DNA from 2 places in the Mesorhizobium sp. B2-3-14 genome. Region 2 is predicted to be linked to the other one. Evidence: riboswitches for the same ligand, from Rfam matches in the RefSeq annotation. Region 2 holds a riboswitch; the other holds the start of a gene.
What was found. A riboswitch is a leader RNA that binds a small molecule or an ion and turns the genes downstream of it on or off. The one in region 2 is predicted to bind S-adenosylmethionine.
Positions count from the first base shown of each region.

Region 1: another riboswitch for S-adenosylmethionine. It lies ahead of FJ950_RS11135 (homoserine O-acetyltransferase); the one in region 2 lies ahead of FJ950_RS01430 (O-succinylhomoserine sulfhydrylase).

Region 1 covers NZ_VFVP01000003.1:463,753-478,175, forward strand. Annotated here, with positions in the region: gene FJ950_RS11120 (ABC transporter ATP-binding protein/permease) at 1-1,804, shown strand, start outside; gene FJ950_RS11125 (glycosyltransferase family A protein) at 1,928-2,863, opposite strand; gene metW (methionine biosynthesis protein MetW) at 3,147-3,761, opposite strand; gene FJ950_RS11135 (homoserine O-acetyltransferase) at 3,883-5,052, opposite strand; SAM riboswitch at 5,170-5,247, opposite strand; gene hisC (histidinol-phosphate transaminase) at 5,385-6,494, shown strand; gene FJ950_RS11145 (prephenate/arogenate dehydrogenase family protein) at 6,518-7,453, shown strand; gene FJ950_RS11150 (sugar kinase) at 7,450-8,382, opposite strand; gene FJ950_RS11155 (DUF2125 domain-containing protein) at 8,385-9,383, opposite strand; gene FJ950_RS11160 (gamma-glutamylcyclotransferase) at 9,519-10,040, shown strand; gene FJ950_RS11165 (aldo/keto reductase) at 10,167-11,114, shown strand; gene FJ950_RS11170 (1-acyl-sn-glycerol-3-phosphate acyltransferase) at 11,178-11,966, opposite strand; gene FJ950_RS11175 (LysR family transcriptional regulator) at 12,043-12,948, opposite strand; gene FJ950_RS11180 (carboxymuconolactone decarboxylase family protein) at 13,052-13,603, shown strand; gene FJ950_RS11185 (DUF1348 family protein) at 13,664-14,134, shown strand; gene FJ950_RS11190 (pyridoxamine 5'-phosphate oxidase family protein) at 14,160-14,423, shown strand, end outside.
Region 2 covers NZ_VFVP01000001.1:315,500-329,922, reverse strand. Annotated here, with positions in the region: gene FJ950_RS01475 (ATP-binding protein) at 1-819, shown strand, start outside; gene phoU (phosphate signaling complex protein PhoU) at 934-1,659, shown strand; gene FJ950_RS01465 (magnesium and cobalt transport protein CorA) at 1,757-2,764, shown strand; gene FJ950_RS01460 (GcrA family cell cycle regulator) at 2,836-3,354, opposite strand; gene FJ950_RS01455 (aspartate aminotransferase family protein) at 3,711-4,910, shown strand; gene argF (ornithine carbamoyltransferase) at 4,927-5,838, shown strand; gene FJ950_RS01445 (Hsp33 family molecular chaperone) at 5,986-7,017, shown strand; gene apaG (Co2+/Mg2+ efflux protein ApaG) at 7,092-7,484, opposite strand; gene FJ950_RS01435 (ceramide glucosyltransferase) at 7,704-8,855, shown strand; gene FJ950_RS01430 (O-succinylhomoserine sulfhydrylase) at 8,886-10,076, opposite strand; SAM riboswitch at 10,133-10,210, opposite strand; gene FJ950_RS01425 (2'-deoxycytidine 5'-triphosphate deaminase) at 10,369-11,463, shown strand; gene araD1 (AraD1 family protein) at 11,605-12,597, opposite strand; gene mmsB (multiple monosaccharide ABC transporter permease) at 12,801-14,093, opposite strand; gene mmsA (multiple monosaccharide ABC transporter ATP-binding protein) at 14,090-14,423, opposite strand, start outside.

The DNA.
Region 1 (14,423 bases), on a different contig from region 2:
TCAGGCCACCATTCAGCCGGTCGCCGTCGCCAGCAGCCTGCGCGATCAGGTGGCGACGATCAAGCGGGCGCTGATCGGATCGCCGGTTCGCAAGTGGTTGCTGTGGACGTCGCTCGGCATCATGGGCGTCATTATCGCGACGTCGATCGGCCAGGTCTTGCTCAACCGCTGGAACCAGCCCTTCTACGATGCCCTCGCGCGCCGCGACATGGCGGCCTTCCTGCATCAGCTGATGGTCTTTGCCATGATCGCCGGCGGACTGCTGGTGCTCAATATCGGCCAGACCTGGCTCAACCAGATGATCCGGCTGAAGTTGCGCGAGGCGCTGACGCTGGACCTGATCGACCAATGGATGCGGCCGGCGCGCGCCTTCCGGCTGGCCAATGCCGGCGCCATCGGCGTCAATCCCGACCAGCGCATGCAACAGGATGCCGCGCATCTCTCGGACCTGTCGACCGATCTTGGTGTCGGCCTGCTGCAGTCGTTCATCCTGCTCGTGTCCTTTGTCGGTGTGCTGTGGGAACTGTCTTCGGGCTTCGTCTTCCACGTCAACGGCTGGTCGCTGGCGATACCGGGCTACATGGTTTGGGCCGCGTTCCTCTATGCCGGTACCGCCTCGTGGCTGAGCTGGCTGGTCGGGCGGCCGCTCATCAGCCTCAACAGCGACCGCTATACGCGCGAAGCGGAGCTGCGCTCCTCGATGGTGCGCGTCAACGAGAATGTCGATGCCATCGCGCTGTACCGTGGGGAGGATGACGCCAAGCGACGGCTGCAACTCGACCTCGGCACGGTGCTGGGCGCCATGCGGCGCATCTACACCGCCCAGATCAATCTGTCCTGGGTAACCGATACTTATGGCTGGATCACGGTCGTGGCGCCGATCCTGGTCGCCTCGCCGGTCTATTTCGCGGGGGATATCAGCTTTGGCGGGCTGATGATGGCGGTCGGGGCCTTCAACCAGGTCCACTCCTCCCTGCGTTGGTTCATCAACAACATCGGCAGCATTGCCGACTGGCGCGCCACGCTGATGCGTGTCGCCGACTTCCGCATCGCGCTCGATGAAACCGATGTGCTGCACGACAAGGAGAAGCGCATCGAATTCGCCGACAACGCCAATGGCAACCTGACGTTCGAGAAGCTTCAGGTGGCATCGCCGGACGGATGCACCAAGCTCGCCGACCAGCATGTCGAAATCCATGCCGGCGAGCGCGTCATGATCACCGGTGAACCGGGCGCCGGCAAGACGCTGTTCTTCCGCGCCATTGCCGGGCTGTGGCCGTGGGGCAGCGGGCGGATCGGCCTGCCGGCGGGGGAAACCATCATCTTCGTGCCGCGTGTGCCCTATTTGCCAGCCGGCACGCTGCGCGAGGTCCTCAATCACCCGAACGGGCATGCGCCGGCGAACGACGCCGACATTTCAGCGGTGCTTGCCGAGGTCGGTCTTGGACGGCTGTCGTCGTCGCTCGACCGCGTCGGACGCTGGGACCATGAGTTGGGCGATGACGAACAGCGATTGCTTGGCGTGGCCAGGCTCGCCTTGCGACAGCCAAAATGGGTGATCATCGACGAAGCCATGGATGCGTTCGACGGACCCTCGCTGCGGCGCGTGCTGTCGCTGCTGGAGAAGCGCCTGCCCGGCGCCGCGATCATCAACATCGGGCGCGGCCAGCACAACAATCAGTTCTTCCCGCGTTCCCTGACGATCGTTAAGGATTCCGACGCGCCCGCGCTGAAACCTGCCCACGTCAGGGCGGGTGCCATCGAGCCGCCGCCAGCCGCGGCAAGCCTCCACCACAGGAAGTAGCAGTTTTTCCCCCGTTGCGGCCCGTTGCCTGGCCGCCAAGGGCCTGGCGGTCGGCATCTCGCTGCCGGACGAGAAGGAATGCGCCCTGCAACGCGCCGTGCTCGATCGCTGAGCTGTCGCCGGTCAGGCCGGTGGAATTCCAAACTTGCCACGAACTTCGTCGTAGAGGTCGCGCCGCCAGCGGCGGCCGTGGAGATAACCGTTGATCAGTTCCGGCAATGAATAACCAAGCGCATCAGACGAGCGGTTGGCCATGTATCCTGCAAATGCCTGTGGTATTCGCCCCCGGAGAATATCGGCGATGATCTGCCGCGTGATCATAAAGGGAGGGACATGGGGGTATGAGCGAGCGATGTGCGGATGCTTACTCATCAGGATCGCGTAGGCTTCGACATAGCCGTCCCTGCGGCCTGAAATCGAATTCTGCGAATTGTGCTTCGTCCAGTCGATATCTTCCGATAATTGCGCGCCGAAGCGCTGTGCGAAGCGCAGCAGAAGCTCGCGGTCCTGCATCCGGGGAATGTCGCTGTCATAGCCGCCGATGGCCAGCAAAGCCTCGCGTCTGGCTGTTATAGCCGATCCGGCTATGAAGGCCGTCTGCGCGACCACCGCCCGCTCCAGCATTGGCGGGTTCAGGAAAGCGCCGCGGTTGACGCAGGCGGTGCCGCGGCCACCCTTCACCGAGACATATGAGGAGAGCAGGACTTCGAGCGCTGGATTGTCGTCGAACCATGCCAGCGTCCGTTCGAGCCGGTGCGGCAGGAAGAGATCGTCCGAATCAAGAAAAGTCACCACGGGCGCCCGGGCTAGCTCGATGCCGGCATTCCTGGCGGCATTGGCGCCGCGCCACTTCGCGCCGACATAGATCAGCCGGGGGTCATGGATGCGGGCGAGCGCCGCCTCGGTCCCGTCCGTCGAACCATCGTCGACGACGATATGTTCAAATCGCGGCATGCTCTGGGAAAGCACGCTTTCGACGGCGCGGAGCACCGTTTCGCGCCGGTTGTGAGTCGGCGTGATCACCGTGACGAGGGGCGCCTGTTCGGTCTTCCCGATCATATCACGTCGGCCGCCTCCAGCGCGTAAACACCCTTCGCGCCAGGTCCTTTGATCATCGGGATGGCTAAATGGATCGGACTTCCCCCTGGATGGGCCTCATCGGATTCGGTGCGACGCTACAAAAAACAACCTGCCATGTCACCCCGTCGTGCCGTCGTTCGACCGACCAGGCATGATGAATTCCAGCTCATGGCGCTTCAACTGCAACACTTTCGCACCCGCTGAAAGACGCGCGGCCACCCTCAAGGATTGGCAGTCGAGCCTGCGGGCGTCGCCCATTTCATTATCGCTTCAGCAGGAACACTGCTTGTTGGCCAAAGAAATTCCAGAACCACCATGGCATCGACAGGCCGATCTTCTGGCCGTTGGCGTCGAGCGCGGTCGCCTTCTCCACTGTCGCGCCAAGCTCTTCGCACAAATTGACGAAGTCTCGGATCGTGCAGAAGTGGATGTTGGGCGTGTCGTACCAGGAATAGGGCAGGTCGCTGGTCACAGGCATGCGGCCCTTGACGAACAGCGACAGGCGCACCCGCCAGTGACCGAAATTGGGGAAAGACACGATTGCCCGGTTGCCGATCCTGAGCAGCTCGTCGAGCACCAGCTTCGGGTTGCGGGTGGCCTGCAGGGTCTGCGACAGGACAACGAAGTCAAAGCCCTTGTCGGGATAGAATTCGAGATCGGTGTCGGCGTCGCCCTGGATGACACTGAGACCGCGCGCCACGCATTCGTTGACGCCACGCTGCGACAGCTCGAGTCCGCGACCGTCGACCTGCTTGGTGTCCTGCAGCAATTCGAGCAATGAGCCGTCGCCCGAGCCGACGTCGAGCACACGCGATTGCGGCGGGATGAGGTTGGCGACGACCTCGAGGTCGACGCGTTGGCTGCCGTTGACGCTCATGGCTTCGCCTCGTGGACGGCGCATGGCCTTGGTCCGAAACGTCTGCAACTTTTCGGGGTCATGGCTTCGCCGTCCTGTTTGGCGCATGACCTTGATCCGAAACGTCTGCAACTTTTCGGGGTCATGCGCTGAGCCCCCTGGCGCGCGCGGCCGAGCCGATGAAGCCGTTGATGGCGGCAAACAGTTCCGGCTCGTCGAGCAGGAAGGCGTCGTGGCCGCGATCGGTCTCGATCTCGACGAAGGATACCGAGGCGCCGGCGGCGTTGAGTGCGTGGACGATGGAGCGGCTCTCTTCGGTCGGGAACAGCCAGTCCGATGTGAAGGACACCAGGCAAAAGCGGGTTTTCGTGCCGGCGAAGGCGTCGGCCAGCCGGCCGCCATGGTCGGCGGCGAGGTCGAAATAATCCATCGACCGCGTCATGTAGAGATAGGAGTTGGCATCGAAGCGGTCGACGAAGGTCATGCCCTGGTGGCGCAGATAGCTCTCGATCTGGAAGTCGGCATCGAAGCCGAAGGTCAGCGCTTCGCGGTCCTGCAAATTGCGGCCGAATTTGCGGTGCAGGGCGGCTTCCGACAGATAGGTGATGTGGGCGGCCATGCGCGCCACCGCCAGCCCTTTCTCCGGGCGCTTGCCGTGTTCGAAATATTTGCCGCCATGCCAGTCCGGATCCGCCATCACGGCCTGCCTCCCGACTTCGTGGAAGGCGATGTTCTGTGACGAATGGCGCGCCCCGGTGGCGATCGGCAGCGCCGAGAACACGCGCTCGGGATAGCTCGACGCCCATTCCAGAACCTGCATGCCGCCCATCGAGCCGCCGAGCACGCAGAACAGTTTCTCGATGCCGAAATGGTCGATCAGCATCTGCTGCGCGCGCACCATGTCGCGGATGGTGATGACCGGCAGGTCGAGGCCATAGGGTTTACCCGTGGCCGGGTTGGTAGAGGCCGGACCGGTGGAACCCAGGCAGCCGCCGATGACATTGGAGCAGATGACGAAGAAACGGCTGGTATCGATGATCCTGCCCGGTCCGATCAGCACTTCCCACCAACCGGGCTTGCCGGTTACCGGATTGGTGCTGGCGACATGCTGGTCGCCGGTCAGCGCGTGGCAGACGAGGATGGCATTGGAGCGGGCATCGTTCAGCGTGCCATAGGTCTGGTAGGCGATCTGGAACGGCGACAGCAGCGTGCCGGCGTCGAGCTTGAGCGGCTTGTCGGGTCCGAAACGCAACACCGGGCTCGACGGTTGGTCGGCCTCGTTGTTGGTCTTTCCTGCACGCAGAGCGGCCATCACGTCTCTCTTGCTGCACCGTGCGCTCGTGGAAATCGTTGCCGATCTCCGCCGCCGATGCGTCCGTCCGGCCGGTCGCGGACAACAAAAAACCGGCATTGCCTTCGCAAAGCCGGTTACGTCACGCAAACGGCCCTTTAGCGAATTGTTTAACGTGGCTGCAAGCCGACCGGCCAAATCACCACGGAACTGTCAATCGTCTTTCTAGAACCCGCCTGCCTCGCCGTCAATGGCGGCGGCTGGCACCACTGCCACTCTCGACATTGCGTGCCATGGCTTGTATTTCCGCAGCGGCCTCCGGATGGAGGGGTTTTCGACGGATTTTGCAAGATATGAACCAGACACCGGATCAGGCACGTCCAACTCCGCGCGCGGGCATCATGGACATAGAGGCCTATGTGCCCGGCAAAAGCTCGGCGCCCGCCGGCGTCGCCAAGGTCTACAAGCTGTCGTCGAACGAGAATCCGCTTGGGCCTTCGCCGAAGGCGATCGAGGCCGCGCGCGAGGTCGCCGGCAAACTCGACATCTATCCCGACGGCAGCGCCAGGCGGTTGCGCGAGGCAATCGCCGAGGTGCATGGCCTCAACCCGCAAAACATCATCTGCTCCAACGGGTCGGACGAAATCCTCGGCCTGTTGGCGCAGACCTATCTCGCGCCCGGCGACGAGGCTATGTTCACCGAACACGCCTTCATGGTCTACAAGATCTACATCCAGTCGGCAGGCGCCACCCCGGTCGTGGTCAAGGAGACCGACGAGCGCGCCGACATCGATGCGATGCTGGCGGCCGTCACGCCGCGCACGAAAATCGTGTTCCTGGCCAATCCCAACAACCCGACCGGCACCTATGTGCCGTTCCAGGAGGTGCGCCGCCTTCATGCCGGACTGCCGGGAAACGTGCTGCTGGTGCTCGACGCGGCCTACGCCGAATATGTCCGCCGCAACGATTACGAAGCCGGCATCGAGCTGGCCGGCAGCGCCGAGAACGTGGTGATTACCCGCACCTTCTCCAAGATCGGGCTCGGCGGCGCGCGCATCGGCTGGATGTATGGTCCCCTGCATATCGTCGACGCCATCAATCGTGTACGCGGCCCCTTCAACGTCAATGCGACAGCGATCGAGGCCGGCATCGCCGCGATCCGCGACCGTGCCCATGTCGAGCGTAGCGTGGCGCATAACGAGACCTGGCTTACCTGGCTGAGCGGCGAAATGACCAGACTTGGGCTGCGCGTGACGCCGAGCGTCGGCAATTTCCTGCTCATTCATTTTCCCGACGATCAGAAGCATTCCGCGGCGGCGGCTGACGATTATCTGAGCGCGCGCGGCTATATTCTGCGGCGCGTTTCAGGTTACGGCTTTCCCAACGCGCTTCGCATGACCGTCGGCACTGAAGAGGCCAATCGCGGCGTTGTCGCCGCGCTCACGACATTCCTGAAAAGCTAGAACGTCTAAAGAGCTGGAACACCATGGCATCACCGATGTTCGAAAAGATCGCGCTGGTCGGTATCGGCCTGATCGGCTCGTCTCTGGCCCGCGTCATCCGACGCGAGGGCTTGGCTCGCCATGTCGCCATCTCGACGCGCAGTGCGGCAACGCTCAAGCGAGCCGAGGAACTGGGCCTTGGCGATTCCTACACCACCGATGCCGGGGACGCGGTGCGTGATGCCGATCTGGTCGTTGTCTCGGTGCCGGTCGGCTCATCCGGCGCTGTAGCGGAGGAAATCGCGCCGGCGCTGAAAAAGGGGGCGATCCTCACCGATGTCGGCTCGACCAAGGCCTCGGTCATCGCGCAGATGCAGCCGCATGTGCCTGAAGGCGTCCATTTCATTCCTGGCCATCCGCTGGCGGGCACCGAAAAATCCGGCCCGGATGCCGGGTTTGCCGACCTGTTCGACAACCGCTGGTGCATCTTCACGCCGGTGCCGGGCACCGATCCGGAAGCGCTGGAACGGCTGTCGGAATTCTGGCGCCGCTGCGGCGCCAACATCGACACGATGGACCCGCAGCATCACGACATGACGCTGGCCATCGTCTCGCATCTGCCGCACATCATCGCCTACAACATCGTCGGCACCGCCGACGATCTGGAATCGGTGACCAAGACGGAAGTGATCAAATATTCCGCCTCCGGTTTTCGCGATTTCACGCGTCTGGCTGCCTCCGATCCGACCATGTGGCGGGACGTGTGCCTGCACAACAAGGATGCCATCCTGGAAATGTTGGCGCGGTTCTCGGAAGACCTGGCGTTCCTGCAGCGCGCCATCCGCTGGGGCGACGGCGACAAGCTCTTCGACCTGTTCACCCGCACCCGCGCCGTGCGCCGCTCGATCATCGAGGCGGGCCAGGATATCGACGCGCCCGATTTTGGCCGCCAGGCGGTCGAGCATCCGGCAAAGAGCTAGGTGATTTCAACCGGCCAGGCGGTTGCCATCATGGCGAGCGTCTCCGCCCGATCCGGCGCGCCCAGCCGGCCGCCGAAGCGCAGGCACTTGAGCGCGGCGGCCGCGCTGGCAAAGCGCAGTGCGTGCTCGACCGCCATGGCTTCCGCCAGCCCGACGGCAAAGGCGCCATGAAAGACATCGCCGGCGGCCAGCGTGTCGACCGCCTTGACCCTCGGTGCCTCGACATGGCGGGATGATCCGGCGCTTCGGTCGAACCACCAGGTACCCGCCTCGCCGCCGGTGACCGCGACGAACGCATCGGTGCGGGACGCCAAATCGGTGCAGGCGGTCTCCAGATCCAGCGCGTGGCCGCATATGATGCGGACCGCCGGCTCCGAGGCGACGATGTGCGAGGCCAGCGGCAATAATCGTTCCAGCACCGCCAGGGGCGCGGTATCGGCATCGAGTATGGCTGGGCGGCCGGCGGCCCGCGCCGTCTTAAGGGCAAGCGCCGCGGCGCCCGGCCAGCGCACGTCGGCCAGTACGGTGTCGAATGCCGTTATGTCGGTGAACGGCAAAACCTCGGGATCGGCCTGCGCGCGCGCGTCGTAGAAAGGCACGATGATCCGCTCGCCATGCGCATCGACCAGGATCGAGGCCAGTGCCGAGCGGGCGCCGCTGACGCGGCGTACATGGCTGCAATCGACGCCCTCGGCCTCTATCCCGGCAATCAGCAGATCGCCGACCGGATCGTCGCCGGCGCTCGCCCATAGCGACACCTCGGCACCCAGGCGATGCGCGGCGCAGGCCGCGCTCGTGGCCATGCCCGAAGCGATCTGGATGCCGTCCGAGGCGATGAATTTTCCCTGATGCCTGGGCAGCGATTCGACACGAAGAATGGTGTCAAGCGTCAGTGCGCCGACGCTCAGCAGCTTTGCCGGCCTCTCCATCGTTAATTGACCGGTTTGATCTTGCCCAGCGGAATGAAGCCGAGGGAAGCCTTGCCCTTGACCACTTTCAGCGGCATCGACGGTTCGCTGCCAAGCAGCGCCAGGGCGCCAAAACCCTGCTCGATCGCATTCTTCTGCTCGGGTATGGCGCCGGCAAGAATAGATGCCACCGCCTTGGGATCCTTGATCCTGATCATCAGGTCGGCGTCGACGAGACCCTCGGCATCGACCGACAGCGGCCCGGAAACGGTGACCCGCGCCGTGCCGGACGACAGATCGAGGTTGCGGATTTCGATCCGCTGGCCGCGCAGGCTTTTCACCTGCGTGCCGATCAGCGCCACGCCGTTCTTCAGTGTCACGTCGCCGCTGGCATCGAGCGCCGGCAACACCCGCCCGCCGATCGCGTCGGCGTCGATCTCGAGATCGCCAAAGCTGCCGACATAGTCGAGATCGCCGTTGTTGGGCTGCAATTGGCCTGACGCCTTGCCGGCACTGAACAGTTCCACCGGATCGGTGTCGTCGGCCGGGTCGGTCTGGCCCGACAGGCCCTCGGCCTGCAGCGCTACACGCCGCGGCAGCGGGTACCACAATTTGACGTTGGCCTGCAGATTGTCCCAGTCGATCCAGAGCGGCATCATGCCGGGGACGGAGGTCCGGAGCGGACCGCGTAGATTGGCAACAGGCGACAAGGGCTGGACGATCTGGGCGACGGCGTTGAAGGAGCCGGCCGAGGCGGCAATGCTCTTGGCGTCGTCCTCATAGGCGAGGTTGTCGCAAGAGACGGCAAAGCTCAGTGGATAGCCACCGACCTGGAGGTTGGCGCAACCGGCCTCGATGCCGCTCTTGTTGAGCGTGGCAACCGCCTTGTCGGCCTCGGACCGGACCCTGTTGGCCAGATAGAACCAGCCGGCGCTGTAAATGGCGAACAGCACGAGGATGAACGCGGCAAGCCACCACAGGCGGCGACGGTTACCCGGTTGGCGTTCGTCACTTGACGGCATGCTTTGGCTCTCATTAACGCGTGGATGGCGTGGACGGATTCTCAGGTTCCGAACACTAGGTAGACAGAGACGGATGGAAAAAACACCGGTTACCGGTGCGGTGCTGCCATTCTTTTTGCAATCAGGCGCGGTGATATGGGCGATTTTTGGGTGTTCGGCTACGGTTCGCTGATCTGGCGACCGGGTTTCGCTCATGTCGAGACACGACGCGCCCGCCTGCATGGCTATCGCCGCTCGCTCTGCGTCTATTCCTTCGTGCATCGCGGCACGCGCCAGCGGCCCGGACTGGTGCTTGGCCTCGACCATGGCGGCTCCTGCGTCGGCCTTGCGTACCGCGTCCCTGGCGAATTGCGCGACGAGGTCATTGCCTATCTGCGCGAGCGCGAACTCGTCACCAGCGTCTATGTCGAGCGGACGCTCAAGGTTCGCCTCGACGGCGGTGGCACGGTGGAAGCCGTGGCCTACGTCGTCGACCGCAAGCATGAGCAATATGCGGGCGCGCTGGACGCGGCGGAGGCGGCGGCCGTAGTGCGCGGCGCGGTCGGCCGATCCGGCGACAACGAGGATTATGTGCTGAGCACGCTGAAGCATCTGGAAGCGCTCGAGATTCGCGACCACTGGCTGGAGGATGTGGCGCACCGGATAGCGACTTTGTGAAGCGCTGGTCCGCGGAAAAGGGTGGCCAGGCCTTTGACCTCGATGCGGCAAGACCTAGGTTAGGCTCCGAACCCAGCCAGCGGGCGGCATCCGTCCGGTCCCAATCAATCATCACGGAGATCCGTCTTGCAGAAACGCCGTCTCGGTCGCACCGACCTTTCCATCGCGCCGCTGGTTCTGGGTGGCAATGTCTTCGGCTGGACCGCCGACGAGAAGACTTCTTTCGATCTGCTTGATCGCTTTGTCGGGGCTGGCCTCAATGCCATCGACACGGCCGACGCCTATTCGCGCTGGGTTCCCGGCAACAAGGGCGGTGAATCGGAAACCATCATCGGCAAATGGATGAAGGATCGTGGCAATCGCGACAAGGTCGTAGTGGTCACCAAGGTCGGCTCGGACATGGGGCAGGGCCACAAGGACCTGTCGGCCGCCTATATCGAAAAGGCTGTCGATGCATCGCTGAAGCGGCTGCAGACCGAATTCATCGACCTTTACCTGTCGCACTGGCCGGATCCGGCCACGCCCTATGAGGAAACCCTCGGCGCCTATGAGAAACTGCTCGCCAAGGGCAAGATCCGCTATGCCGGCTGTTCCAACCTCGACGCCGGCCAGTTGCGCGCGGCACTTGACGTGGCAAGCCTGCGCGGCCTGCCGCGCTATGAGGTGCTGCAGCCGGAATACAATCTCTATGACCGCTCCTCCTTCGATGGCCCACTGCGCGATCTCTGCGTGGCGGAGGATATCGGCGTCATCACCTATTTCAGCCTGGCCAAGGGCTTTCTCAGCGGCAAGTACCGCAGCGAGGCCGATCTCGGCCAAAGCGAGCGCGGCGGCGGGGTGAAAGACTACCTGAATGCGCGTGGCATGCGCATCCTGGCGGCGCTGGACGCGGTGTCGGCGAGGCATTCGGCCAAACAGGCGGAAGTGGCGCTTGCTTGGGTTATCGCGCGGCCCGGCGTCACCGCGCCGATCGCCAGTGCGACCAAGCCTGAGCAGATGGACAGCCTGATCCGCGCGGCGTCGCTGAAGCTGTCCGCGGACGACATGGCCGAACTCGACAAGGCCAGCGCCTGAGGTTGCGACGCTGGTGCTGACCACGCTGGCGGTGTACGGCTGACGGCCGGTGGTCAGGAGGCTTCAGGCCTTCGCGCCGAGCTCCCGAAGCCGCTTCACCGCCGTTGGCGGCAGGGCCGGCGGGTTTGATGCGCGGGATGCCTCGAGGAGAAGCTGGTCGCAGGCAGCTTCGGTCTCACCGATCAGCCGCGCCATGAACTCGTCCTTGCCCAGGCCAGGCGGTATAGGCGGCAGGAAGCGCGCCTTGACGGTGCCGGGATAGCGCAGGAACTTGCGGCGCGGCCAATAGAGGCCAGCGACATGGGCGACCGGCACGACGGGAACGCCGAGCTGCGAATAGATTTCGACGATGCCGTATTTGTAGGCCGGCTCGTCGCCCGGCGCCCGGCGCGTGCCCTCGGGATAGATGATCAGCTGGCGCGGGTTGCGCGCCATTTCTTCCTTGGTCGCCGCGACCACCGCCTTCAAGGCCTTGGAGCGGCTGCCGCGATGCACCGGGATCATCCGCATCTTCAAGATGTACCAGCCGAAGAAGGGGATCCAGGTCAGCTCGCGCTTGAGGATGTAGAGCGGGTCCTGGAGGAAGGGGAAGAAGGCGATGGCGTCCCAGAAAGACTGGTGCTTGGGCGCCAGGATGAAGGAACCCTCGGGCAGGTTTTCCTGCCCGGTGATGTCGTTTTTGGTGCCGGCGATCTTGTCATAGAGCCACATCGAGGTGCGCGACCAGAATTTCGGCACGAACCAGGCGCGGTGGCGGGGCGACAGGAAATAGTACGGGGTCCAGAGGATCATCTGGACGATCAGATTGACGTAGAAGACGAAATTGAACGCCAGCGATCTGACATAGAGCATGGGGGAGGTCCGGTGAGGAAGTGTGCGTTGGTTACACCAAGCGCGGAGAAAAAGGAACGGTGCGATACTGTCCGTCCTACCAGGTCGCCTGCGCCAGGCGTTCCCTCAGGCGGGGGGCGGCGAAGTCGAGGAAGGCGCGCAGTTTCACCGGCAGCCGGCCCTGGCCCGCATGCACCAGGTTTACCGGCCAAGGCTCGGGTTCGAAATCCCTGAGCACGGGGCGCAGTGTTCCCGAGCGTGCGGCGGCGACGATCTGGTAGGAAAGCACCCGTGTCACTCCGACACCGGCGATCGCCGCATCAATCGCCGCCTCGGCGGTGTTGACCCGGAGCCTTGATCGGACCGGCACGACAAAATCAGCCTTGTCCACGGTGAAGGTCCAGGTGGCGAGCGAGCCAAGGCCCTCGAAGGTAATGCAGCTGTGCGTCTCGAGATCTCGCGGAGTTTCTGGAATGCCGCGTCCTGCCAGATAGGCAGGGCTTGCGCAGACAACATGACCGATCGAACCGACCCTGATGGCGACCATGCGCGAATCCGGCAGCCTGCCGATACGGACGGCGAGGTCGATATGATCCTCGGCCAACTGGCTTATCCTGTCGCCGAGCGTCAGGCGGATATCCACCAGGGGATAGGCGGCGAGGAAGTCGGTGACGACCGGTAGCACGTGAAGGCGGCCGAAGACGATCGGCGCGGTGACGATCAATTCCCCTGTCGGGGCGCTGTATTCGCCGCCGGCGGTGCGTTCGGCGTCGCCGACCTCGTCGAGGATGCGGCGGCAGGCAGCGAGATAGGCATGGCCGGCGTCGGTCAGTGTCAGCCGCCGCGTCGAGCGGTTCAACAGGCGTGTCTTCAGGTACCGCTCCAGTTCGGAGACCTTGCGGCTGACTGTTGCCAACGGAACGTCCGAATGGCGCGCGGCGGCGGAAAGGCTGCCGCCCTCCGCCGCCGCGACGAAAAGGGACATGGCTTCGAGACGATCCATCATTTCTTCCAGAAAATGGAAGGGTTGGTTGCAAATATGGCATCTACATCCGCAACATGGAAGGCTGCATATAATGGGGACACACCTCAACCAGGAAATCTCTATGCCCCGCATCGCTACGCCTTCGTCCATCGCTGCCGCTCCCGCCGCCGCGCAGCCCATGCTGCAAGTGGTGGAAAAACAGCTTGGTGTCGTGCCGAACCTGTTTCGGATGGTCGCCAACAGTCCGGCGGCGCTGGAAGGCTATCTCGGCATGATGGGCGCGCTGGCCAAGGGCCGGCTTCCGGCGCCGACACGCGAGCGCATCGCGCTGGCGATCGCCGAGATCAATGGCTGCAACTACTGTCTGTGCGCGCACACCTATCTCGGCAAGACGCTCGCAAGCCTCGACGATGCCGAGATGATGGCCAATCGCCATGGCGGCTCCATGGACCCCAAGGCAGCCGCGGCGGTGCGTTTTGCAGCCCGGGTTGCGCAAAGCCGCGGACATGTCGCCCAGGAGGATATCGCCGCTGTCAGGCTCGCGGGCTATGACGACGGAGAGATCATCGAGATTGTCCAGCATGTCGCCCTGAACGTCTGGACCAACTATATCAATGAGGTTGCCCAGACCGAGATCGATTTTCCGGTTGTTTCCGCCCGCAATGCTGCCTGAATCCGGATAGGAGCGGCGGTGCCCGCCGGTCCCCACCCTTCATGCCGCAGAGGAAATCCCATGTCTGAGAGCCGCCCGCCGCTTCCGCCCTTCACCGCCGAGACGTCAGCCCAGAAAGCGCGCATGGCCGAGGATGCCTGGAACTCGCGCGATCCGGCGCGGGTGGCGCTCGCCTATACGGCGGACAGCCGTTGGCGCAACCGCGCCGAGTTCCTGCAAGGCCGCGATGCCATCCAGGCGTTCCTGACGCGCAAATGGAGGCGCGAACTCGACTACCGGCTGATCAAGGAGGTCTGGGCCTTCCACGGCAACCGCATCGCCGTGCGCTTCGCCTATGAATGGCGCGACGACAGCGGCTCATGGTTCCGCAGCTACGGTAACGAGAACTGGGAATTCGACGAGCACGGGCTGATGCGGCTGCGCATCGCCAGTATCAACGACCTGCCGATCGCCGAGGCCGAGCGCAAATATCACTGGCCGCTCGGCCGGCGGCCGGACGACCATCCGACGCTGTCGGAGCTCGGTCTTTAGAAGCATTCAGGCAAAGGAGGTTTCGATGAACGCACACGCTTTTACCAGCGATGTCGCCTTCACGCCGACGGTCAAGGCGATCCAGGCGCGCAAGGGCTCGCGCCAGTCCTACGCCCGCGTCGAGGAGCGCGGCGGCTGGCAGTCGGCGATCACACCGGACCTCGCCGCATTCATCGAAATGCAGACCAGCATCTTCCTGTCGACGGCCAATGGCGATGGCCAGCCCTATATCCAGCACCGCGGCGGCCCTGCCGGCTTTCTCAAGGTGCTCGACGAGAAGACGATCGGC
Region 2 (14,423 bases):
GTCGTCGACTACACGGAGAAACTGCCTGTCGAACGGGCCTACCGGGTCAGCGCATCCTCGGTCGGGCATGGCACCGATCTTTATGTGCTGGTTTTCAAGGACCAGAGCGAGGCGCGGCGTATCGACCGCATGCGCGCCGACTTCATCGCCAATGCCAGTCACGAATTGCGCACCCCGCTGGCTTCGATCGCGGGCTTCATCGAAACGCTGCGCGGACCGGCCCGCAACGATCCGGCGGCGCGCGAGCAGTTCCTCCAGATCATGCAGAACCAGACCGGCCGCATGGCCCGCCTGATCGACGACCTCCTGTCTCTGTCGCGATTGGAGATGAAGCCCTATCTCAAGCCGGGAACCGAAGTCGATCTGCGCCAGACCGTCGACAGCGTCATCGATTCGCTCGGCCCGCTCGCCCGCGAAAACAATGTCGCCATCGAGCGCGATTTCGCCAAGGGGCCGCTCGATGTGCCGGGCGATCGCGACGAGCTGTTCCAGGTGTTCGAGAACCTTTTGGAAAATGCCTGCAAATACGGCCAGTCGGGCGGTCGTGTCGTGGTGTCGATCGCGCGCGGCGATGATGGTTCCGAACCCGGCATCGACGTCACCATCAGGGATTTTGGTCCCGGCATCCCCGAGGAGCACATACCGCGCATCACCGAGCGCTTCTATCGTATCGATGTCGAGACCAGCCGGACCCAGAAGGGCACGGGGCTTGGCCTGTCGATCGTCAAGCACATCCTGACACGTCACAACGCCAGGCTGACGATCAGGTCCGAGGTCGGCAAGGGCGCCGCCTTCTCGGTCCATTTGCCGGCGCACTGATACTGCCCTAGTTTTCCACGGGGCCGTTTCTTTTTTCTGTCATCCCGTTAGCGTATCAGCGGGGATTCGAGGAAACGACTCAAAGACAAGATCCCGTGGGAAGGCATTTCATCCATGCAGTCCGTTCACATTGTCAGCGCCTATGACGAGGAACTGAAATATCTTTCGAAGCGCATCGCCGCGATGGGTGGGCACGCCGAGCGCATGGTCGAGCAGGCGGTCGCCGCCCTGGTCAATGCCGATCCGGGGCTGGCTCAGAAGGTCATCCGAGACGACGCCGTCCTGGACGAGGGACAGCGTGAGATCGACGACAAGGCGATCATCATTATCGCCAGGCGTCAGCCTATGGCGACTGACCTGCGCGAGATCGTCGGCGCCATCCGCATTTCGGCCGACCTCGAGCGCGTCGGCGACCTCGGCAAGAACGTCGCCAAGCGGGTGGTTGCCGTTACCGACGGCCGGCAGCCGACCAGCCTGTTTCGCGGCTTGGAGGCTCTGGCCAATTTGGCGCTGACCCAGCTGAAGGAAGTCCTCGACGTCTATGCATCGCGCTCAGTCGACAAGATCGGCTTCGTGCGCGACCGTGACGACCAGATCGATGCCATGTACACGTCGCTGTTTCGCGAATTGCTGACCTACATGATGGAAGATCCGCGCAACATCACGCCCTGTACGCATCTGCTGTTCTGCGCCAAGAATATCGAGCGGATCGGCGATCACGCCACCAACATCGCCGAGACCATCTACTATATCGTCACCGGCGACCAGATGCCCGCCGACCGGCCGAAAGGCGACAAGACCGACAAGATCGGCCTCCCCGAGGCGCTGCCGGTGAAGTGAACGCACGTCCTCTCGAACGCTTGATCATATTGCGCTAGACTATCCCAAGATAAGCTTGCCGGTTCCCCAGGGAAGGCAACGCTTTCGGGAGGCTGCCATGGAATATGTCCGGGAGTTCAAGGCCTCGCCGCCGACATCGGGCATCATCGCCTGCGGTGTCTATACCGCCGGGCGCCGCATCGCCGATATTCCCATCGAGGAAGCCGGCGAATGGGCCAAGAAATCGGGACATGTCGTCTGGATCGGGCTGCTTGAACCCGACCGCGACCTCCTGCTGCGCGTCAAGGCGCAGTTTCATCTGCATGAACTGGCGATCGAGGATGCCGAGCATCCGCACCAGCGGCCAAAGATCGAGCAATATGGCGATGCGCTGTTCATCGTCGCCCGCACGGCGCAGCTGATCGACGGGCGCGTCACCTTCGGCGAGACACATCTGTTTGTCGGCTCAGGCTATATCGTCAGCGTCAGGCACGGTCCTTCGACATCCTATGCCGCCGTGCGGCAGCACTGGGAAAGCTGCCCGCACTCGCTGGCCAAGGGAGAGGATTTCGTCCTCTATGCCATTCTCGACTTCATCGTCGACAATTACATGCCCGTGCTCGAGCAGATCGAGGACGAGGTCGAGGCGATCGAGGACAAGGTCCTGCTGAAGCCAATGACCGGCCCCGACATCGAACGCCTTTACATGCTGCGCCGCGACCTCCTGCGCCTGCGCAACGCGGCATTGCCCCTGGTGGAAGTCTGTCGCCGGCTGACCAGCGCCGACCTGCCGCAGATCCATTCGGCCATGCACCCGCTGTTCCGCGACGTTACGGATCATATCCGTACCGTCCAGGAGAAGATCGACAGTCTGCGCGAGGTGCTGGCCTTTGCCTTCGAGGCCAGTCTTCTGGTCGGCCAAAGCCAGGAAACGGCGATCTCCAAGAAACTCGCTTCATGGGCGGCCATCCTGGCGGTGCCAACCGCATTCGCCGGCATCTACGGCATGAACTTCACCGACATGCCGGAGCTGAAGATGGAATATGGCTATCCGATGGTGCTGGCCACCATCGCGCTTATCTGCTGCTTCCTTTATTGGCGCTTCAGGAAGAACGGCTGGCTGTGAGGAAGTCGGTAGTCAGTAGTCAGTAGTCGGTAGTGGTTGGTGGGAGCGCTTGTTTCCTCACTACTCACCGCTTATCTATTCCGCCGCCGCTCCGCCGCCGGCTGGAACGCCACGCGGGCATGGTATTTACAGTAGGGACCGGTTTCAGCGGCTTCGTTGCCGCAGAAATTGAAGTCCTCCGAAAGTGGATCGCCGTTCGGCCATTTGCAGGTGCGCTCGGTCAGTTCGACGAGCTGCAGATGCCGTGAGATAGGCACTACGACGTTCTCGACCGGACGGATGTAGTGCCGCGCCACCGGTTCGGCGTCGAATTGCGTCTGAAGGGCCGTCGCGCCGATCGAAGTCGTGACGTGGCGTGCCGTGCTTGCGGCGCGCGCCACCGATTTCTGGACGGTCGATCCCTGCGTAGCCTTCTTCTGGCGCGCCGGCGTCGCTGTTGCGCGACCGCGACCCGACAGCTTCAGCCGGTGCACCTTGCCGATGACGGCATTGCGGCTGACCCCTCCAAGCTGCGCAGCAATCTGGCTTGCGCTCAGACCCTCCGACCACAGTTTTCTCAAGAGTTCTACCCGCTCGTCAGTCCAGTTCATGACCGCGCTCCTTATAAGCGTGCGGCAATCAGAATCCATTCCCGACCCAGCACCACTGCTGGGGCAGACACCACATATATCTGGTGATTAGGTCCGCCGCACGAAATCTAGTTATTTCTCGACTACAACTACTCTATGCGCTGACTCGGTGACAAGAGTCCCAAGTGCAACACGAATCGGTTTTTTCGGTTTTCCCCAACTTGCCCGGTCGCTCATGAGCCGGCGTTGCGTCGGGGAGCTTGCCGCGCGCCACTACGCGACGTTTTCGTTGACTTCATGGCCGAAAAACACGATAAGCCGCAGAAGGCCGCCGCTTTGGCGGCTTTTTTGATTTTCCGGTACCGGAGACGCATATAATGAGCGGTTCGGCGCTTTACGAGACCTTTGCTCGCGCACCCCTGGCCTTCGACCATGGGGAAGGCACTTGGCTGGTTACCGACAAGGGCGAGCGATATCTCGATTTCGCCGGCGGCATCGCGGTCAATTCGCTTGGCCATGGCCATCCGCACCTTGTCGCGGCCCTCACCGAGCAGGCGGCGAAACTCTGGCACGTCTCCAATCTCTATGAGATCCCGGGGCAGAGCAGACTTGGCGAGCGGCTGGCTGATGCCACCTTCGCCGACAAGGTGTTCTTCACCAATTCCGGCGCCGAGGCGCTGGAATGCGCGATCAAGACGGCGCGGCGCTACCACTTCGTCAAGGGACATCCCGAGCGCTTCCGCATCATCACCTTCGAAGGCGCCTTCCATGGCCGCACGCTGGCGACCATCGCGGCAGGCGGCCAGTACAAATATCTCGAGGGCTTCGGACCCAAGGTCGAAGGCTTCGACCAGGTTGGCTTCGACGACATCGACGCCGCCGAGAAGGCGATCACGCCCGAGACCGCCGCGATCCTGATCGAGCCGGTGCAAGGCGAGGGCGGTATCCGCCCAGTACCGACACAGTCGCTCAAGCGGCTGCGGCAGCTCTGCGAACAGCACGGCCTGTTGTTGATATACGACGAGGTCCAGTGCGGCATTGGCCGTACCGGCAAGCTGTTCGCGCATGAGTGGTCTGCGGTGACGCCCGACATCATGGCAATCGCCAAGGGCATTGGCGGCGGCTTCCCGATGGGCGCCTGCCTTGCCACCGACGAGGCGGCCGTCGGCATGACCGCCGGCGTGCACGGCACCACATTCGGCGGCAATCCGCTCGCAATGGCGGTCGGCAACGCCGTGCTCGACGTCGTTCTGGAAGACGGCTTCCTGGAGGATGTCCAGCGCAAGGCGCTGCTGATGAAGCAGGGGCTAGCCTCGATAGCCGACGAATTCCCCGAAATCGTCGAGGATATCAGGGGCACCGGGCTGATGCTCGGCCTCAAATGCGCGATGCCCAACGGCAAGGTGAACATGGCGCTGCGCGACCAGCATTTGCTGGCGGTTCCGGCCGGCGACAACGTCATTCGCCTGCTGCCACCGCTCACCGTCACCGACGCCGAGATTCACGAAGCGCTCAACCGCATCCGCGCCGGCGCCAAGGGCCTGTCGGAGGCGATCGCCTCCGCCGCCGCGAAGTAATCCGGAACCATTCCTGATGTCAGTTCGCCATTTCACCGATCTTTCCACCGTTTCCGAAGGCGATTTGCGCTTCATGCTGGATGATGCGGTGACGCGAAAGGCGCGTCTCAAGGCCGGCGAGCGGACCAAGCCGCTCGAAGGCAAGGTGCTGGCCATGATCTTCGACAAGCCGTCGACGCGCACGCGCGTTTCTTTCGACGTCGGCATGCGCCAGCTCGGCGGCGAGACCATCATGCTGACCGGCACCGAGATGCAGCTCGGCCGCTCCGAGACAATCGCCGACACCGCCAAGGTGCTGTCGCGCTACGTCGATGCGATCATGATCCGCACCACCTCGCATGAGCGGCTGCTGGAGTTGACCGAGAATGCCACCGTTCCGGTGATCAACGGACTGACCGACGACACCCACCCTTGCCAGCTGATGGCCGACATCATGACTTTCGAGGAGCATCGCGGTCCGGTGGCCGGCAAGACGATTGCCTGGACCGGCGATGGCAACAATGTGCTGCACTCGCTGCTCGAGGCCTCGGCACGGTTCCGCTTCAACCTCAACGTCGCCGTGCCCGAAGGCAGCGAACCGGCGCAGAAGCATGTCGACTGGTCCAAGGCGCATGGCGGCAAGCTGCATTTCACCCGCTCGCCCGAGGAAGCCGTCGACCAGGCCGACTGCATCGTCACCGATTGCTGGGTGTCGATGGGACAGGAACACCGTGCTCGCGGGCACAATGTCTTCTCGCCCTATCAGGTCAACGCGGCGCTGATGGCCAAGGCCAAGCCGGATGCATTGTTCATGCACTGCCTGCCGGCCCATCGCGGCGAGGAAGTGACCGACGAGGTCATCGACGGGCCGCATTCGGTGGTCTTCGACGAGGCCGAGAACCGGCTCCATGCCCAGAAGGCAGTGCTTGCCTGGTGCCTCGGTGCTTGAAGTGTCTTGGGGCTTGAAGTGTCTTGGGCGCCCGAAATGCCCAGGCGCCTGAAATGCCCAGGCGCTTGATCTGCGGCGGCGCGATGCCTATCTGCGCCGCATCACGCAAATCAAGCGCGTTTGGACGCATGTGCCCACCAGGGCCGCATGGCCGCGCCCTGGAGCTTTGTCATGTTGGAAAGCCATCAAGTGACTGAACATCACCCCAAACTCGGCGAGTTCGGCTACGCCGGCGACGATCACGTCGTTCCCTTCGAGGTCGGTCCGCTCGACGTGCGCGGCCGCACGGTCCAGCTTGGGCCGATGCTCGACGCCATCCTTGGCCGCCACGATTATCCCGAGCCGGTCGCCCGCCTGCTGGCGGAAGCCTGTGTGCTGACGGTTCTGCTCGGCACCTCGCTCAAATTCGAAGGCAAGTTCATCCTGCAGACCCGCACCGACGGGCCTGTCGACATGCTGGTCGCGGACTTCTCCACGCCCTCGGCACTGCGTGCCTATGCACGCTTCGATGCGGATCGGCTCGAAGCACTGGTCGCGGCAGGCGAGACGTCCCAGCAGACGCTGCTTGGCAGCGGCGTGCTGGCGCTGACCATCGACCAGGGCGCCCATACTCAGCGCTACCAAGGCATCGTCCAGCTCGACGGCGAAACGCTGGAAGACGCGGCGCGCACATATTTCCGTCAGTCGGAACAGATCCCGACCGATATCAGGCTCTCGGTCGCCAAGCTGCTGACGCCCGGGATCGGCGGCGCGCGCGAGCAATGGCGCGCCGGCGGCATCCTGGCGCAGTTCCTGCCGCAATCGCCCGAGCGCATGCGCATTCCGGACCTGCCGGGTGGGGACGGCGATCCGCGCGAGGGAGTCCACGATCCGGCTGATAATTCCTGGCAGGAACTCCTGGCCTTGCTCGGCACCATCGAGCCGACCGAATTGATCGACCCGACCATCGGCGCCGAGCGGCTGCTCTATCGTCTGTTCCATGAGCATGGCGTGCGCGTCTTCGGCGGCGTTCCCGTGGCCGACCAGTGCTCATGCTCCCGCGACAAGATCCGTGGCATCCTCGAAGGCTTCTCAGCGCAGGAGATCAAGGACAGCACCGAGGATGGCGGCATCCATGTCGCCTGCGAATTCTGCTCGACGCAGTACGACTTCGATCCAGCCGAGTTTGCGGCTCAGTAAAGCCTTTCCTTCTCTCCGTTCTGCGGGGAGAAGGTGCCCGAAGGGCGGATGAGGGGCGACGCGACCGTCGGCCCTCAGTTCACCGTGCGCCTTGTCCCCGGCAGATCGAGCGAGAAGGCCGGGATGGCGATGTCGAACGTCTCGCCGCGCTTGTTGCGCATCGTGTAGCGTCCGACCATGATCCCGGAGGGTGTCGAGAGCGGGCAGCCGGACGTGTACTGATAGCTGTCGCCGGGATTGAGTTCCGGCTGGTCGCCGACAACGCCCGGCCCGCGGACCTCCTCGACCCGGCCGGCACCATCGGTGATGTGCCAATAGCGCGACAGAAGCTGCACGAACTCGTCAGACTGGTTGTCGATCGTTATCTGATAGCCCCAGACGTAGCGGTTCTCCTGGGGATCTGAACGATCCTCCAGATAGAACGGCCTGACCTGCACTTCGATGTTGCGCGTCACGGCGCGGTACATGAGCGGCTCCAAAACAATCCGACGACTTTCGACGCTCGCGGTGAGCAGGTCAACGTGCGCGTCTTGTCGCGCCTGGGATTGAAACGCAGGTGCCGGCAAAGAATGTCATTTAAGTGACACACGACAATGGTGGTGTGCGCGAACCGGGCGACTCGGCCCTCTGTCGAACTGTTGAAAACGGCCGCGACGCGGGCCGACTTCCGGAGTGACCAGATCTCGATGGAACTCACTCTCATATCCGCCTCGCTTTCGACCGCACTCATCCTCTCAAACGCTGCCAGCATCCTGCTTGCCGCTTCACAGCTGAAACGGCGCACCACGATTGCCCCGCCGGCGGGCAGATCGCCGGCGGTGTCGATTGTCGTCCCGTCGCGCGGCGTCGAGCCATTCACACATGAGACGCTGGAACGCGCCTTCGCGCTCGACTGGCCACGCTACGAACTGATCTTCTGCGTCGCCCATGCCGACGACCCGGTGGTCAAACTGATAAACAGGGCGATTGCCCGGTTTCCGCAGGTGCCGGCCCGGCTGTTGATCGGCGACGACCGTGTCAGTGCCAATCCAAAGCTCAACAATTGCGTCAAAGGCTGGGAAGCGGCGCGCCACGACTGGATCATTCTTGCCGATTCCAACGTTCTGATGCCGAGGGACTATGTCGAGCACATGATGGCGGCGTGGCAGCACGGTACCGGCCTTGTCTGCTCGACGCCGATCGGCTCCAGGCCAGATGGTTTCTGGGCCGACGTCGAATGCGCCTTCCTCAACACATTGCAGGCCCGCTGGCAGTATGCCGGCGAGGCGCTCGGCCTCGGCTTCGCGCAGGGCAAGAGCATGCTGTGGAACAAGCCGATGCTGGACGCCAATGGCGGCATCCGCGCGCTGGCCGCCGAGATCGCCGAGGACGCCGCCGCGACCAAGCTGGTGAACGGCCTCGGCCTGCGTGTCAACCTCGTTGCGGCGCCCTTCGAGCAGCCGCTCGGCCAGCGCACGTTTGGCGAGATCTGGTCGCGCCAGGCCCGCTGGGCGCGCCTGCGCCGCGTCACCTTCCCGCTGTTCTTCGCGCCCGAGATCCTGACTGGCGCGGCGGTCCCGTTGGCTCTTGCGCTGATTGCCGCGGCGAGCGCCGGCGTCAGTCTCTGGGCAACCGCGATTGCCGTGCTGGCGGCGTTCTATCTTCCGGAATGCGCTCTGGCCCTGGCCAAGGGTTGGCACGTCTCGACGCGCATGATCGCGGCGACGGTCGCGCGGGACGTCATGCTCCCGGCCATCTGGGCGCGCGGCTGGCTCGGCGGCTCCGTCGACTGGCGCGGCAACGCCATGACCATCCGCACCAAGACGGCGGAACTGGAGGAGACGCCGTCGAGCGCCTGATCGCTGCTGACGACGCTGCCTGGACGAAACCTATTTGGCGGCCTTCAAGGCTTGGGCGATATCTTCCAGCAGGTCGTCCGTATCCTCCAGGCCGACCGACAGCCTGAGCGTACCTGGCCCGATGCCGAGTTCGGCGCGGGCCTCATCGCTGAGGTTCTTGTGGGTGGTCGTCGCCGGATGGGTGATCAGGCTCTTGGCATCGCCCAGATTGTTCGAGATCAGCACGATGTCGAGGGCGTTCTGCAGGGCGAAGGCCGCCGGCTTGCCGCCCTTGACGTCGAGGCAGATCAGCGTCGAGCCACCCGACATCTGCTTCTTGACGATATCGGCCTGCGGGTGGTCGGCGCGGCCGGGATAGATGACGCGGGCGATCTGCGGCTGCCCGGCCAGGAAGTCGGCGATCCTGCCGGCGCTCTCGGTCTGCTGGCGCACGCGCAGCGGCAAGGTTTCCAGGCCCTTCAGCAGCGTCCAGGCGTTGAACGGCGACAGGCTGGGACCGGTGTGGCGGAAATAGTCGTGCAGGTTCTCGTCAATCCACTTCTTGTCCGACAGGATGACGCCGCCCAGGCAGCGGCCCTGGCCGTCAATGTGCTTCGTGGCCGAGTAGACGACGATGTGCGCACCAAGCTGCAACGGCTTCTGTTGCAGCGGCGTGGCAAAGACATTGTCGACGACCAGCCGCGCGCCGATCGAATTGGCAAGCGAGGCGACGGCGGCGATGTCGACGACCTCGAGCGTCGGGTTGGTCGGGCTTTCCAGGAAGAACAGCTTGGTGTTCGGCCTGACCGCCTTTTCCCAATTGGCGATCTCGGTGCCGTCGACCAAGGTCGCCTCGATGCCATAGCGCGGCGCCAGCGTCTCGACCACCCAGCGGCAGGAGCCGAACAGCGCGCGCGCGGCCACGATGTGGTCGCCGGCCTTGACGCTGCACAGAAGGGCAGCCGTCACCGCCGCCATGCCCGACGCCGTGGCGCGCGCGTCTTCGGCGCCTTCAAGCGCGCACATGCGCTTTTCGAACATGTCGACGGTCGGGTTGGCGTAGCGCGAATAGATGAAACCAGGCTCTTCGCCCTTGAAGCGGGCCTCGGCGGCCTGCGCCGTCTGATAGACATAGCCCTGGGTCAGGTACATCGCCTCGGAGGTTTCGCCGAAGCCGGAACGCAGGGTTCCGCCATGCACGAGTGCCGTCTGAGGTTTCCAGTTGCGCTTCTTGGTGCTCATCGCTTTGTTCCAGACACAAAAAAACCGGCCGCGAAAGTCGCAACCGGTCCATACGGCCTTGCGGCCCGACGGTCCTTTAGCGACTTGTTTAACGTGGCTGCAAGCCGACCGGCCAAATCACCACGGGATAACGACCCTTTAGACCCGCGCCACGCTTGCGTCAATTGCCGGCTTCATTAAGACGTTTGTACCAAGGCAGGTTCCGCAGAAGTGCCCGGCGGTTTTGCGGCAAGATCCTGCAACAAACAAGAACCTGCAACGAAAGAGACCAGTCTTGGGGCGGAGCCAGACTTTGCGGCAGACAGGCATTCTTCCCGATCAGGACATTTCGGCGCTGTTCCGGTCCGGCGCGCTGAAGTCGCCGCGCGCGCTCGATGCCGACCAGATCCAGCCGGCAAGCCTTGATCTCAGATTGGGCGAAAGGGCCTGGCGGGTTCGCGCCTCGTTCCTGCCCGGTCCCAACCACAAGGTGTCGGAAAAGCTCGATCGGCTGCAACTGCACGAGATCAGTCTGACCGAAGGCGCGGTCCTCGAAACCGGCTGCGTCTATATTGTGCCGCTGCTCGAAAGTCTGGCCCTGCCGGCTGACATTTCGGCCTCGGCCAATCCGAAGAGCTCGACCGGGCGGCTCGACATCTTCACCCGCGTCATGACCGATCGGGGCCATGAGTTCGATAAGATCGCCGCCGGCTACACCGGTCCGCTCTATCTCGAGGTCAGCCCGCGCACCTTTCCGATCATCGCGCGCACGGGTTCGCGCCTGTCTCAAATCCGCTTTCGCACCGGCAATGCGCTGCTCTCGGAAGCCGAGTTGCATGAGCTGCATCGTGCCGAGATGCTGGTCGCCACGGAGCCGCCGAACATTTCCGGCGGCGGCATCGCGCTGTCGATCGACCTCAATGGCGACAAGGATGGGTTGGTCGGCTATCGCGGCAAGCACCACACCGGCCTCGTCGATGTCGACAAGCGCGCCGCGCAGGATGTCCTCGACTTCTGGGAGCCGATCCACAAGAGCCGCGCCGGCGAACTGGTGCTCGATCCCGACGAGTTCTACATCCTCGTCAGCCAGGAGGCGGTGCATGTGCCGCCGCTCTACGCCGCCGAGATGACGCCGTTCGATCCGCTGGTCGGCGAGTTTCGTGTCCACTATGCCGGCTTTTTCGATCCGGGTTTCGGCCATTCGGCGGCCGGCGGCACCGGCAGCCGGGCGGTGCTCGAAGTGCGCAGCCACGAAGTGCCGTTCATCCTCGACCACGGCCAGATCGTCGGCCGGCTGGTCTACGAGCATATGCTGAAGCGACCGCAGGCGCTCTACGGCACCGATCTCGGCTCGAACTACCAGGCGCAGGGCCTGAAGCTGTCAAAGCATTTCCGCGCCGTGCGCTAAGGTTGAAGCTGCCGACCTCGCTCTTGTGGGAGAGATGCCCGGCAGGGACGTGACGGAAACCTATTGCTAGATCGGCGGGACAGCGCCCCGCTCTGGCTTGCCAGCCATTCCCCACGAGAGGGGAATCACGCGCTCATGGATTCAAAGCGCCTTCACCGACACCTTCACCGGCTTCTCGATCTCGAGCGGGTTGCGCAGCGGCAGTCCGAAGTCCCCGGCCTCGATCTCGAACACGTCGCCGGCTTCCGTCTTGATGCCGTCGGCGAAGGATAGCGTCGCTGTGCCGAACATATGCACATGCACGTCGCCAGGCTGGCGGAAGGCCGAATATTTGAAGTGGTGGTGTTCGAGATTGGCGATGGTGTGGGACATGTTCGTTTCACCCGACAGGAAGGGCTTTTCCCACAATGCCTTGCCGTCGCGCAGGATACGCGACGTGCCGCGGATGTCCGAAGGCAGGTCTCCGATCAGGATCTCCGGGCCGAAGGAGGCATTGCGCAGCTTGGAATGGGCGAGGAAGAGATAGTTGACGCGCTCGGTCACATGGTCCGAGAATTCGTTCGACAAGGTGAAGCCGACGCGGAATGGCGCCCCGTCATCGCCGATGACATAGATCCCGGCGACCTCTGGTTCCTCGCCGGCATCCTTGGCAAAGGCCGGTGACATGAGCGCCGCGCCAGGCGCGACTGCCATGGTGCCGTTGCCCTTGTAGAACCATTCCGGCTGCACGCCGACCTGGCCTTTCGCGGGCTTGCCGCCTTCCAGTCCCATGCGGAACATCTTCATGGAATCGGTGAGTTGCTCCTCGCCGTCGGTGCTGAGCTTCTTGTGCATGGAATCGCGCGTCGCGGCCGACCCCAGATGCGTCAGCCCGGTGCCGGTCAAGTGCAGATGCGCCGGGTCGGGGTGGTTGATCGGCGACAGCAGGCGCCCCCGCTTGTAGGCGGCGTCGAGATCGATCGTCTCGCCAAGCCCCTTGCGTTCGATCAGGGCGGCCAGGCCGACGCCGGTGCGGGCGGCCTCCATCGCCAGCGAATAGACGCTGCGTGCCCCGTTGATGATCCGGGTCTTCCCGCCGCTGCGGGCAACGACACGGATCGTCTCGGCGTCGTCGAGAATCTGCGAGATCAGCATGATCAGTCCTCTCTCATTTATCTGTATCCGGCTGCCAATGGGCAAATCCTAACCGGCGCGGCGCGGAAACGCGCCACGGTTGAAACGCTTCGTCCGGATTGCGTTCGCGAGCCTGGTCCTTCCCCGGACTTCTTGGTGCCGACGGGCTGCCGGCAGCTTCGCGATCTAGAACCCGTATGCCTCCTAGTCCTCGCCCCCGGCCCTCAAGCCTTGTTCTTGTTGTAGACGTCGAAGATCACGGCCCCGAGCAGCACCAGGCCCTTGACCACCTGCTGCCAGTCGACATTGACGCCCATGATCGACATGCCGTTGTTCATCACGCCCATGATGAAGCCGCCGACCACCGCGCCGATGACTTGGCCGACGCCGCCCATCGCCGAGGCGCCGCCGATGAAGACGGCCGCGATCACGTCGAGCTCGCTGCCGAGGCCCGCGGCCGGCACGGCCTGGCCGAGACGTGCGGCGATGATCAGCCCGCCGAGCGCCGACAGAACGCCCATGTTGACGAACACCCAGAGCGTCAGCCTTTCGGTGTTGATGCCCGACAGTTGCGCCGCCTTGGCGTTGCCTCCCATGGCGTAGATGCGGCGGCCGATGGTCATGCGCTTGGTGACGAAGACGAACAGCGAGATCAGCAGGCCCATCACCAGGAGCACGATCGGCAGGCCCCGATAGGTCGCGAACTGGAAGACCAGGAAGAGCGCCAGTGCGCTGCCGACCAGGGTCTTGATGACGAACAGGGTGAAAGGCTCGGCCTCATAACCGTGGAGTTCGCGCTTGCGTCGCGTCCTGAAGCCGAAATAGGCGTAGGCGAGCACCGCGATCAGGCCCAGCACGACTGTCGTCATGTGAAGCGTCAGGCCACTGCCCAAAACGGTCTTGCCGGCCGCGTTCACCGTCGGCGGGATCAGGGTCAGCGGACCGATGACATCGGGGATGAAACCGGAACTCAGCGCCTTGAAACTGTCGGGAAGCGGGCCGACCGAGGAGCCGCCGCCAAGCAGCGCCTGGCAGATGCCGCGGAAGATCAGCATGCCGGCGAGCGTCACGATGAAGCTTGGTATGCGGTGATAGGCGATCCAGTACCCTTGCGCGCCACCGATCAACCCGCCGACGATGAGGCAGACGATCGAGACAACGAGCGGATTGCTGAATATGCCGAGCGGCCAGATGACCATCATCATGGCGGCAAGCGCGCCGATGAAGCCGGCGACCGATCCTACGCTGAGATCGATGTAGCCGGCGACGATGACCAGCAGCATGCCGAGCGCCATCACGATGATGAACGAGTTCTGCTGCACCAGGTTGCTGAGGTTGACCGGTTTGAACAGCGTTCCCGACGTCGTGTACTGGAAGAACAGCATGATGACGATCAGCGCGATGATCAGGCCGTATTCGCGCAGGTTCGTCGTCAGCGCCGAGACGGCGACGCGAGGACCCTGCTTGACGTCCTCGGCGGTGCCGCTTTGGGGTGCGGGAGCGCTGTCTGTGCTCATGATGCTTTTCCTTCTCCGCGAACAATGGCGCGCATGATTTTTTCCTGGCTGGCGTCGCTTGCCGCCATTTCGCCGACGATGCGCCCTTCGTTCATGACATAGATTCTGTCGGTGATGCCGAGCAATTCCGGCATTTCAGACGAGATGACGATGATCGCTTTGCCCTCGGCGGCGAGGCGGGCGATGATTGTATAGATTTCGTACTTGGCGCCGACGTCGATGCCGCGCGTCGGCTCGTCGAGGATCAGGACTTCCGGGTCGGCGAACAGCCATTTCGACAGCACCACCTTCTGCTGGTTGCCGCCAGAGAGGTTGCCGGTCAGCTGATAG